3 regions of the Pseudomonas sp. GW823-FHT02C02 genome follow, and region 1 is predicted to be linked to each of the others. Evidence: predicted binding sites of a transcription regulator. Region 1 holds the regulator's gene; each other region holds the start of a gene.

Region 1 (4,034 bases):
TCTTGTCGAAATGCCTCTCTAATCGTTCGAGTTTTTCGCCGATGTAGGTGCGAAGAGGTTCGGTCACTTCCAGTTGGTGTCCACTGATGTTGACTTGCATACAGCTTCTCCTTCGTTGCCAGTGCATAAAGCGGCAGGCAGAAATGCCTGCCACTGGAACGCTGTGGCGTGGCTCTACATCAACCGCTTGCGTTCGCTCGAAGGCGCGATCCCGAGGGATTCGCGGTACTTGGCGACGGTGCGGCGAGCCACCTGAATGCCTTGTGCCTCCAGTAAACCAGCGATCTTGCTGTCACTCAACGGCTTTTTCTGATTTTCCGCGGCAACCAGTTTTTTGATGATCGCGCGGATCGCTGTGGACGAGCATTCACCGCCTTCGGAGGTGCTGACGTGGCTGGAGAAAAAGTATTTCAGTTCATATATGCCCCGAGGGGTATGCATGAATTTTTGCGTGGTGACCCGTGAAATCGTCGACTCGTGCATCCCCACCGCTTCGGCGATGTCATGCAGGACCAGCGGCTTCATCGCTTCGTCGCCGTATTCAAGAAAGCCGCGCTGATGCTCGACGATCTGAGTGGCTACTTTCATCAGGGTTTCGTTGCGGCTTTGCAGGCTCTTGATGAACCAGCGGGCCTCTTGCAACTGATTGCGCATGAAGGTGTTGTCGGCGCTGGTGTCGGCGCGGCGCACAAAACCGGCGTATTGGGCGTTGACCCGCAGCCGTGGCACCGATTCCTGGTTCAGCTCGACCAGCCAGCGCTCATTGTCCTTGCGCACGATCACGTCAGGGACAACATATTCGGCTTCACTGGACTCGATCTGCGAGCCCGGGCGCGGGTTGAGGCTCTGCACCAGCTCGATGACCTGGCGCAGTTCATCTTCCTTGAGCTTCATGCGACGCATGAGCTGGCTGTAATCGCGGCTGCCGAGCAGGTCGATGTAGTCGGTGACCAGGCGTTTCGCTTCGGCCAGCCAAGGCGTCTTGGCTGGCAGTTGGCGCAATTGCAGCAGCAGGCATTCGCCCAGGTTGCGGGCGCCAATGCCGGCCGGTTCGAATTGCTGGATGCGGTGCAGGACGGCTTCGATTTCGTCCAGTTCGATGTCCAGTTCCGGATCGAAGGCCTCGAGAATTTCCTCGAGGGTTTCGTCCAGGTAGCCCTGATTGTTGATGCAGTCGATCAGGGTCACGGCGATCAGACGATCGGTGTCGGACATCGGTGCCAGGTTCAGTTGCCACAACAAATGGCTTTGCAGGCTTTCGCCGGCCGATGTGCGGGTGGTGAAATCCCACTCGTCGTCATCGTTGCTCGGCAAGCTGCTGGCACTGGTCTGGTAGACGTCTTCCCACGCGGTATCAACGGGCAGCTCGTTGGGAATGCGCTCGTTCCAGTCGCCTTCCTCGAGGTTATCCACCGTCGGGGCGGTTTCCTGGTAGGAGGGTTCCGAAATGTCGGCGTTGGGGAGCTGTTCGGCTTTGTCGGCCAAGGGGTCGGCGTTATCGAAGTCGTCGCCTTCTTCCTGGCGTTCGAGCATCGGATTGGACTCCAGGGCCTCCTGGATTTCCTGTTGCAGGTCCAGGGTCGACAATTGGAGCAGGCGGATGGCCTGTTGCAGCTGCGGTGTCATCGTCAGCTGCTGGCCCATTCTCAAGACTAGCGATGGTTTCATGGCAGGGGCTTAACACCTTATTCGCCGGCGCACATGCGCCATCCACTACAGGGCGCCGGAGCGCCAAACATAAGCAAATTATATGCCCGAAACTGCAGCGTTTGCCTAGAGCGCTGTAACAATAAAAAAGTATTGATTTTTTATCGCGACGAGCGCTCGGACAATCAGCCAGACACCTTACTGCTTAAAGGCGGAATTCATGGCCCAGATACACTTCCTTGACCAGTTCGTTGGCCAGGATGGTGGCGGAGTCACCTTCGGCGATCAGTTGACCATCGTTGACGATGTAGGCGGTTTCGCAGATATCCAGGGTTTCACGGACGTTGTGGTCAGTGATCAGCACGCCAATGCCTTTGGCCTTGAGGTGGTAGATGATCTGCTTGATGTCGCCCACCGAAATAGGGTCCACACCGGCGAATGGTTCGTCGAGGAGGATGAATTTCGGGTTGGTGGCCAGTGCCCGGGCGATTTCCACCCGACGACGTTCACCACCGGACAGGCTCATGCCTAGGTTGTCGCGGATGTGGCTGATGTGGAATTCCTGCAGCAGGCTTTCCAGTTCCTTGCGACGCTCGGCCTTGTCGAGTTCCTTGCGGGTCTCGAGGATGGCCATGATGTTATCGGCGACCGAGAGTTTACGGAAGATCGACGCTTCTTGCGGAAGATAGCCGATACCGGCCTTCGCACGACCATGCATTGGCTGGTGGCTGACGTCCAGGTCGTCGATCAGCACGCGACCCTGATCGGCCTGCACCAGGCCGACGATCATGTAGAAACAGGTGGTCTTGCCGGCGCCGTTAGGGCCTAGCAGGCCGACGATTTGACCGCTGTCGATGGACAGGCTGACGTCACGCACGACCTGGCGGCTCTTGTAGCTCTTGGCCAGATGCTGAGCTTTCAGAGTTGCCATTAAGGAGCCTTTTTCGCGTCGTTTTTCGGCTTGGGCTGGATCACCATGTCGATGCGCGGACGCGACTCGGTAACCTTGCTACCCGTAGCACGCCCGGCGCTCGCAAGCTTTTTCTGGGTGTCGTAGACGATTTTCTCGCCCTGGGTGACGTTGTTGTCCTTGTCGACGACTTTTGCCTTGTCGATCAGCACGACGCGGTTTTGCGAGGCGTGGTACTGGATGGTCACGCCCCAGCCCTGAACAGGCTTGGTGTCGCCGGCCGTCTGCATCTGCTCGAAGTAGGCGAGGTTGCCCACCGAGGTCACCACGTCGATGTCGCCAGCCGGGGTACGGGTGATGGTCACGGTATTACCGGTGACCTTCATCGAGCCCTGAGTGATGATCACGTCACCTTTATAGGTGGCAACGCCATTCTTGTCGTCCAGTTGGGCGTCGTCGGCCTGAATGCGGATAGGCTGCTCTTGATCGTTCGGCAGAGCCCAGGCGCTCACGCTTCCCAGTGCTGCGCCCAGACTGAGCAAAATAGGGAGAGTTTTAACGAGCCTCATACTGTCCTCTTACGTTCGATAGCAGGTGTATCCTGCTTTCTTTCAAATACGCTTTCATTCCGTTGCCTGTCGATACACCGCCAGCGCCGTCGATTCTAACGGGTTGATCGGTCTGCGCATATTGCTGCTGCGGGAACACCGTCATTCGGGTGGTGGTAATCAGGGTTCGGCGGTTTTTCTCGTCGAAACGGGTGATGCGCACCGAGTCGATCAGCTCGACCTGAGTGCCGTCCGGGTTGACTTCGCCGCGCTCACTCTGGACGTGCCACGGAAACTGCGTACCGCGAAACATGTTCAGGTCAGGGTTGGTCAGCAACGTCACCTCGCTCGCTTTCAGGTGTTCGACCTTGTCGGACGTCATTTCGTATTGCAGTTTGCCGTCCGGCAGGTACTGAACGCTGTGGGCGTTGAGGGCGTAATAGTCGATTGCGCTTTCATCGACCGTGACCACCGGCTTGTCGAGGAAGCGTTCCGGGCTGATGTTCCAGTAGCCGACCGCGGCGAACAGCGCCGCGATGCAGCCGAACACCAGGATGTTACGAATCTTTTTGCTCAGCATAATGGGCTCACAGGTACGCGGCGTTGGCCGCATCGAGGCGGCCCTGGGCGCGCAGGATCAATTCACAGAATTCGCGAGCGGCACCCTCGCCACCACGGGCCAGGGTGATGCCATGGGCGTGTTCACGCACGAAGCTGGCAGCGTTTGCTACGGCCATGCCCAGACCCACGCGGCGAATCACCGGCAGGTCCGGCAAGTCGTCGCCCAGGTAGGCGACCTGTTCATAGCTTAGGTTGAGTTGGGCAAGAAGTTCGTCGAGCACCACCAGTTTGTCTTCACGACCCTGGTAGAGGTGTGGAATGCCGAGGTTCTTCGCCCGCCGTTCGACCACCGGGGTCTTGCGGCCGCT
Region 2 (4,034 bases), on a different contig from region 1:
CAAACAGCCCCGGGCACTTAGCTCGGTCGATAAACGCGCACATTGGCATGCCCCTCACTGAGCAAATGGTGGGCATGCAGGCGACTCATCACGCCTTTGTCGCAATACAGCAGGTACTGGCGAGTAGGGTCCAGTTCCTTGAAACGAGCGTTCAATGCATAAAACGGCATCGTTTGTACCTCAATGCCAGCAAGGCCCAGCGGGTCGTCTTCAGCGGCATCCGGGTGACGGATGTCGATGACGATCTGACCAGCCAACGCTTCGCTGACTTCTTCGATCTGCAAGTCCTGGCCCAATTCGTCGATCACGCGATCGATCGGCACCAGTTTGGCGTTCTCGAGCGCACGCTCAAGTACTGCCATGTCGAACTGTTGTTCTTCGTACTCCACGCGCGGACGCTTGGCGTGGGTCTTGGGGTTCACCGAGATGACCCCGCAATATTCCGGCATGTGCTTGGCGAAGTCGGCAGTACCGATTTCGTTGGCCAGGTCGATGATGTCCTGCTTGTGACTGGCGATCAGCGGACGCAAGACCAGCTTGTCGGTCACGCAGTCGATCACGGACAGGTTCGGCAGTGTCTGGCTCGACACCTGGGAAATCGCCTCGCCGGTAACCAGCGCTTCGATGTCCAGCCGATCGGCAATACGGGAAGCAGCGCGCAACATCATACGCTTCAAAACTACACCCATATGACTGTTATCGACTTTCCCGAGAATTTCTCCCAGTACTTCCTCGAATGGCACACTCACAAATAACACGCGTTGGGAGCTGCCGTACTTCTTCCAGATGAAGTGCGCGACTTCCATGACGCCCAGTTCATGGGCCCGCCCGCCCAGATTAAAGAAGCAGAAATGGCTCATCAGGCCGCGGCGCATGATCTGGTACGCAGCCACCGTGGAATCGAACCCACCTGACATCAGCACAAGCGTCTGTTCCAGGGCGCCCAGCGGATATCCGCCGATGCTGTTGTGCTGGCTGTGGATCACGAACAACCGTTTGTCGCGAATTTCGAGGCGGACTTCGATTTCCGGCTCTTTCAGCGAGATTCCCGCGGCGCCGCACTGACGACGCAGTTGGCTGCCGACGTATTTCTCGACGTCCATCGAACTGAATTCGTGCTTGCCGGCACGCTTGCAGCGCACCGAAAAGATCTTCCCGGCCAGCGCATCACCGAAGTGCTGCTTGCACTTGGCGACGATGTCGTCGAAGTCGCCCAGCGGGTATTCGTCGACTTGCAGGAAATGCGCGATGCCCGGCATGCAGCTCAGGCGCTCGGTCATCTCCTTCAGGGCCTTGGGCTCGCTGACGCGGGTTTCCAGCTCGAGATTGTCCCACACACCGTTCACCACCACAGCCGGGTCCAGGTCGCGGAGCACGGTACGGATATTTTTGGCCAACTGGCGGATGAAACGCATCCGTACCGGGCGGCTCTTGATGGTGATCTCGGGGAAGACTTTTACGATTAATTTCATGAAAACAGCGCGCGCAGGCCCAGCCGAAAAAGGGGGGCGCGGATTATAGCGGAAATTGCTCAAGGTTTAACCAGTTAATGTGCAGAAGGTTTTGCGCGCACCAAAACAGGTCATTTGATGATTTTAACGCTACATTGTAGGGCGAGATTTTCCGCCTACAGACGCTTTGTGCCTTTATAAGCGTGATATTGGGGCAAAAAACCCATGCTGGGGCACTGGCATGCAATTTGCTCCCTTGTGAGGCAGGTTGCCTTGGCAGAGTATTCGCGCCGGCATCACCCACATTCTAAGGGCATCCACTACTAAGCCCGAAGCCACCCGGAGGACACTATGTCGAAGTCGGTTCAACTCATCAAAGATCATGACGTCAAGTGGATTGATCTGCGCTTCACGGACACCAAAGGCACTCAGCACCACGTGACCATGCCGGCTCGCGACGCGCTGGATGAAGCTTTCTTCGAAGAAGGCAAAATGTTCGACGGTTCCTCCATCGCTGGCTGGAAAGGCATCGAAGCCTCCGACATGATCCTGATGCCGGACGACAGCACTGCCGTTCTCGACCCGTTCACCGAAGAGCCGACCCTGATCCTGGTTTGCGACGTGATCGAGCCTTCGACCATGCAAGGCTACGACCGTGACCCACGTGCGATCGCCAAGCGTGCCGAGGAATACCTGAAGTCGACCGGTATCGGCGACACCGTATTCGTAGGTCCAGAGCCAGAATTCTTCATCTTCGACGAAGTGAAGTTCAAGTCCGACATCTCCGGTTCGATGTTCAAGATCTACTCCGAACAAGGTTCGTGGATGTCCGACCAGGACGTGGAAGGCGGCAACAAAGGCCACCGCCCAGGCGTCAAAGGCGGCTACTTCCCGGTTCCGCCGTTCGACCACGACCACGAAATCCGTACCTCCATGTGCAACGCCATGGAAGAGATGGGCCTGGTTATCGAAGTTCACCACCACGAAGTGGCCACTGCCGGCCAGAACGAAATCGGTGTGAAGTTCAACACCCTGGTGGCCAAGGCTGACGAAGTTCAGACCCTGAAGTACTGCGTACACAACGTGGCTGATGCCTACGGCCGCACCGCGACCTTCATGCCTAAGCCGCTGTACGGCGATAACGGTTCGGGTATGCACGTTCACCTGTCCATCGCCAAAGATGGCAAGAACACCTTCGCTGGCGAAGGCTATGCCGGCCTGTCCGACACCGCCCTGTACTTCATCGGCGGCATCATCAAGCACGGTAAGGCCCTGAACGGCTTCACCAACCCGTCGACCAACTCCTACAAGCGTCTGGTCCCAGGTTTCGAAGCGCCGGTAATGCTGGCCTACTCGGCTCGTAACCGTTCCGCTTCGATCCGTATTCCTTACGTGTCCAGCCCTCGCGCTCGCCGTATCGAAGCCCGCTTCCCGGATCCAGCAGCCAACCCGTACCTGGGCTTCGCTGCACTGTTGATGGCTGGCCTGGACGGCATCCAGAACAAGATCCACCCTGGCGACGCAGCTGACAAAAACCTGTACGACCTGCCGCCTGAAGAGGCGAAAGAGATCCCACAAGTTTGCGGCAGCCTGAAAGAAGCCCTGGAAGAGCTGGACAAAGGTCGCGCGTTCCTGACCAAAGGCGGCGTGTTCTCCGATGACTTCATCGACGCTTACATCGCTCTGAAAAGCGAAGAAGAAATCAAGGTCCGCACCTTCGTACACCCACTGGAATATGAGCTGTACTACAGCTGCTGATCCGGTAGCGCCTGCGCAAGCGGCGTGACAAGAAAGAGGCCTCCTTCGGGAGGTCTTTTTTATGCCCGCGATTCAACAAGCGCTGAAAAAACCCTGTGGGAGTGAGACCGGCTTCCCGGCGATGGCATTTTTTCATTCAATATTGATGTTGGCTGATCCACCGTTATCGCGAGCAGGCTCACTCCCACAGGGTTTTGTTGCGTTGGGAGATCCCTGTAAATCATGCCCGGATGTTTTTGAATTGGGTCAACCGCCACCCCTGACCTATGCTGCACCCCAACGCTTTTGTTTCTGGTCGATTTTATGGGTCGTGGTTTTCTTCTGATGTGGCTGCTGATCGCCCTGCCCGCCGCAGCGCAGATCTATAAGTACACTGACGCCTCCGGCAACACCGCCTACAGCAATCAGCCACCCGATGGCGTCAAGACGCAGCCGGTCGAGTTGCCACCGCTCAACAGCGTTGCGCCTCAGGCACCTTCCGCACCCGCTGGCGAAGCCAGCAACCGCGAGCCGCCGCGCAGCGCCTATGAGGTGCTGGAGTTGACCGGTTTGCCCACCGACGAAGCCCTGCGCGCCAACAACGGCACGTTCACAGTCAGCGTCCTGATCAAACCGCGCCTGCAAGCGCCGCATCTGTTCAGGTTGTTGCTTGATGGCCAACCCTATGGGCAATCGAGCAACGTGCCGATCCTGCAACTGGTGAATATCGATCGTGGCGAACACAGCCTGGCGGTGCAGGTGATCGATGGCGAGAACATCATCCAGCAAAGCCTGACGCAGACATTTACCGTGCAACGGGTGCACAAGCGATGAGGATGTGGCTGC
Region 3 (4,034 bases), on a different contig from region 1:
TGGCTGACAGAATCCCCAGCGCAATGGCCAGATCAAATCGTCCACCGTCCTTCGGTAGGTCCGCGGGAGCGAGATTCAACGTGATACGCCGTGCCGGGAATTGCAGCCCTGAATTGATAATCGCACTGCGTACCCGGTCCTTGCTTTCCTTCACTGCCGCTTCGGGCAATCCGACCATCGTCAGGGACGGCAAACCGTTGGCCAAGTGGACTTCTACGGTAACGGCGGGCGCATCCACGCCAATCTGGGCGCGGCTGTGGACGATGGAGAGGGACATGGTCGTTCCTTGAGCTTTACGGGAACCGCTTCCTGCGGTTTTTTGAAGGGTAGTCGGGGTGTTGTTCTTCGGCGTTACGAATGAGGCGACAAACTTTCACTGGATGTTGCGAGTGTCTTTCTGGTGATGAAGCGTAAGCGAGTGTGGATTGCCGACGTAATGGGTCTCGGGATGATGTTTTTGTAGGACCTTGCCTAGAACAATGACGGACGCCGGTGAAAGTGGGTGAGCGCTCTTGTCTGTCTGGCAGGGCTGCTTATGATCATTAATTGATCGCTGACTTCGGAGAGGATAATGAACAGTAATGGAATGCGGCCCGTTCATCCTGGCGAAATTCTTCAGGAGGAGTTTCTTGAACCGTTGGGCATTTCAGAGTCAGCTTTCGCCCATTCGTTGAACGAACCGTTAAATGTGGTCAACGACATCGTGATGCAACAGCGTTGTGTCAGTGCTGATCTAGCGGGGAAGCTATCTGGCCACCTGAACACCACGCCCGAGTTCTGGCTGAACCTGCAAGCGACTTACGATTTGCGGGAAGCTGGAATCGAACGTGGTAGGGCTTTAAATACTTAAAGCGATTGCAAGATCCGCGAAGCACGCTTCCACCAAGGCGCATTGACCGTCCGTTGCGCCCGTTCACCCTCCGCAAGCATGTGCGGAACATCCTGCAACCGAATCCACGGCTGGTTATTCCAGTGCAGCAAACTCAGCGACATCTCCGGCCAGTTCAACAGACTCAGAATCGGGCGTTCGCTTGTTGCCGGATGTTGGGCGTCTCTGAGGGCTGGCACTACGTCGTGGGTCAGCCATTCACGCAGGCCTCGGTATTCGGGGCAGTAGTGGTAGACGAGCAGGGCGTAGACGCCGGATTCGCTGATTAGCAGGGTGTTTTCGAGGGTGCCGTGGATGACGACTCGCGCGGATTGATGTTGATCGGGATCGAGTTTTCGGACGGCGCGTTCGTCGAGGAAAAGGCGAAGCAGACGGCCCAGGTCTCGGGCGCTGAACCAAGGCTGGTTTTCGATCAAAAGCGCGTGGAGGTGGAGTTTGTGGCGGGTGAAGACGTGAGGGACTAGATAAGCGTTATCGCAACTCATTAATACAGCTCCTTTTGCTAAAGAGGCTGCCGTCAATCGTCGCCAAACAATTGGGTGGCAGCTGTACGCGGGTTGGCGAACCGGAGCAAAAGGAACCCGGCAGACCCGAAGGTCTCCCACGCACAGCCGCCATGACTCGAGAGATGGTCGTCGTACGCCTTAAGCTTCCAGGTCGCCAAACCCAGTGCTGAATATTCAGCTGAGAATGAGCTTAGGAGCCTGGGCTTCACGGCGCTATCGGACGGCGGTGGTGATCTTTGTAGGACGTTGCCGAGATGGTGGCGGGGCGGCAGATCAGAAGATTGCAGCCTTTGGCAGGTCCTACAGGGTTGGTCTGGCCAGTGTGGGAAGGCTGGTAGACCGAGGTGACTCTATTCGCGAGCAGGCTCGCTCCCACAGGGGGTTGCGTTGTCAGCAGGGTTACTCGGCAGGCGGATTCAGCTTCGCTTCCAGCTCCGCAACCTTCGCTTCGAGGCTTTCCAGCCGTGCCCGGGTCCGCGCCAGCACAACCATCTGGCTATCAAACTCTTCCCGGCTCACCAGGTCCAGCTTGCTGAAGCCGCTCTGCAACAACGCCTTGAACTGGCTTTCGATTTCGCTTTTCGGCAATGGGGTTTCGCCGCTGAAGAGGCGGGAGGCGGTGCCGCTCAGGGCGTCGAGGAAATCTTTGGGTGCGAGCATGGGAAATGTCCTGTCAACAATGGCGGGCAGTGTATCACGCAGTGTCTATAGTCAATTCCGTCAGCAGGGATGCACGCTTTTCGCGCATGTGGACAGACGGCTGCGCACTGTTGTTGTGCGTATCCGTGGGGCCGATTGAGGAAAGGGGCTGTTGGCGGCGGTCAAGGGGTTGAATTCAGTGGGTTTTGGCGAGATGGCAAGCTTTCTGCTTAGTCAGTCGTAACCCATGCACTGATGCAGTCGCTGTGACGAATGCAGTGCGCCAAGCGAAACGGGGAGTTGTTTCGTGAGGAGCGGTTAGCTGGCGTCGGACGGGCAGGTAAGGTCGACGATGCGTTACAAAGCCAGGCACTGCGCTTAGACTTGAGTCGGGTTTGTTTTCCTGGGGCAAGTCCACCAATTCGGGAGAGAGTTTTCATGAAGCTAGTCACTGCCATCATCAAGCCGTTCAAACTGGACGACGTGCGCGAGTCGCTGTCCGAGATCGGCGTGCAGGGCATTACCGTTACTGAAGTCAAAGGCTTCGGTCGGCAGAAGGGTCACACCGAGCTGTATCGCGGCGCGGAATACGTGGTCGATTTCCTGCCTAAGGTAAAGATCGATGTCGCCATTGACGACAAGGATCTGGACCGGGTTATCGAGGCGATAACCAAGGCCGCCAACACCGGCAAGATCGGTGACGGCAAGATCTTCGTGGTCAATCTGGAACAGGCGATTCGCATCCGTACCGGCGAAACCGATACCGACGCGATTTAAACGCCGCCACAAACCCAACGCCCCAGGAGAAAACAATATGACTCTGCGTAAATTCGCAGGGCTAGGAGCCCTGTTGTCCCTCGTAATGCCCAGCCTGGCTATGGCGGCAGACGAAGTGGCGGCCCCAGTCCTCAACTCCGGCGATACCGCCTGGATGATGACCTCGACAGCCCTCGTGCTGTTCATGACCATTCCCGGCCTCGCCCTGTTCTACGGCGGCATGGTTCGCTCCAAAAACATTCTTTCCGTGATGATGCAGTGCTTCGCCATTACCGGTCTGATCAGCATTCTGTGGGTCATTTATGGCTACAGCATCGCGTTCGACACCACCGGCATGGAGCAGGGCGTCGTCAATTTCAACTCGTTCTTCGGTGGCATGGGCAAGGCATTCCTCGCCGGTGTCACGCCGTCGAGCCTGACCGGTCCTGCGGCGCTGTTCCCTGAGGCGGTGTTCATCACCTTCCAGATGACCTTCGCCATCATCACCCCTGCGCTGATCGTCGGTGCCTTCGCCGAGCGGATGAAGTTCTCCGCCATGCTGATCTTCATGGGCGTGTGGTTCACCCTGGTTTATGCACCGATTGCGCACATGGTCTGGTCCGGCAACGGCGGCCTGATGTGGGATTGGGGTGTGCTCGACTTCGCGGGCGGCACCGTGGTGCACATCAACGCCGGTGTGGCCGGTCTGGTTGCGTGCATCGTGCTCGGCAAGCGCAAAGGCTTCCCGACCACCCCGATGGCACCGCACAACCTCGGTTACACCCTGATGGGCGCCGCGATGCTGTGGGTCGGCTGGTTCGGTTTCAACGCCGGTTCCGCCGCTGCGGCCAACGGCACGGCCGGTATGGCAATGCTGGTGACCCAGATCGCAACCGCCGCCGCTGCACTGGGCTGGATGTTCGCCGAGTGGATCACTCACGGCAAACCAAGTGCACTGGGTATCGCTTCGGGTGTTGTGGCCGGTCTGGTCGCCATCACCCCGGCCGCTGGCACCGTGGGCCCGATGGGCGCGCTGGTCATCGGCCTGGCAGCGGGCGTGGTGTGCTTCTTCTGCGCCACCACGCTGAAACGCAAACTCGGTTATGACGATTCCCTGGACGCCTTCGGTGTGCACGGCATCGGCGGTATCCTCGGCGCGATCCTGACCGGTGTGTTCGCCGCACCGTCCCTGGGTGGCTTCGGCACCGTCACCGACATCGCCGCTCAAGTCTGGATTCAGTGCA

The links. The regulator sigma-54, encoded in region 1, starts transcription at its own class of promoters, with help from an activator protein. The targets are predictions, from matches to a motif close to ANTGGCATNNANNTTGCTNT.
Region 2: glnA (glutamate--ammonia ligase) is a predicted target of sigma-54. The motif match lies at 1,687-1,706, and genes of this name have one in related genera.
Region 3: glnK (P-II family nitrogen regulator) is a predicted target of sigma-54. The motif match lies at 2,248-2,267, and genes of this name have one in related genera.

The regions. Positions count from the first base shown of each region.
Region 1 is NZ_JBXAJV010000005.1:65,485-69,518, forward strand. It holds gene hpf (ribosome hibernation-promoting factor, HPF/YfiA family) at 1-100, opposite strand, end outside; gene AC1ROI_RS10280 (RNA polymerase factor sigma-54) at 175-1,668, opposite strand; gene lptB (LPS export ABC transporter ATP-binding protein) at 1,853-2,578, opposite strand; gene lptA (lipopolysaccharide transport periplasmic protein LptA) at 2,578-3,126, opposite strand; gene lptC (LPS export ABC transporter periplasmic protein LptC) at 3,113-3,685, opposite strand; gene AC1ROI_RS10300 (KdsC family phosphatase) at 3,693-4,034, opposite strand, start outside.
Region 2 is NZ_JBXAJV010000004.1:299,453-303,486, forward strand. It holds gene thiI (tRNA uracil 4-sulfurtransferase ThiI) at 18-1,472, opposite strand; gene glnA (glutamate--ammonia ligase) at 1,803-3,209, shown strand; gene AC1ROI_RS09040 (hypothetical protein) at 3,271-3,534, shown strand; gene AC1ROI_RS09045 (DUF4124 domain-containing protein) at 3,513-4,022, shown strand; gene AC1ROI_RS09050 (DUF4124 domain-containing protein) at 4,019-4,034, shown strand, end outside.
Region 3 is NZ_JBXAJV010000003.1:211,719-215,752, forward strand. It holds gene AC1ROI_RS06345 (YifB family Mg chelatase-like AAA ATPase) at 1-277, opposite strand, end outside; gene AC1ROI_RS06350 (HigA family addiction module antitoxin) at 572-850, shown strand; gene AC1ROI_RS06355 (BRO-N domain-containing protein) at 847-1,374, opposite strand; gene AC1ROI_RS06360 (accessory factor UbiK family protein) at 1,795-2,055, opposite strand; gene glnK (P-II family nitrogen regulator) at 2,473-2,811, shown strand; gene AC1ROI_RS06370 (ammonium transporter) at 2,849-4,034, shown strand, end outside.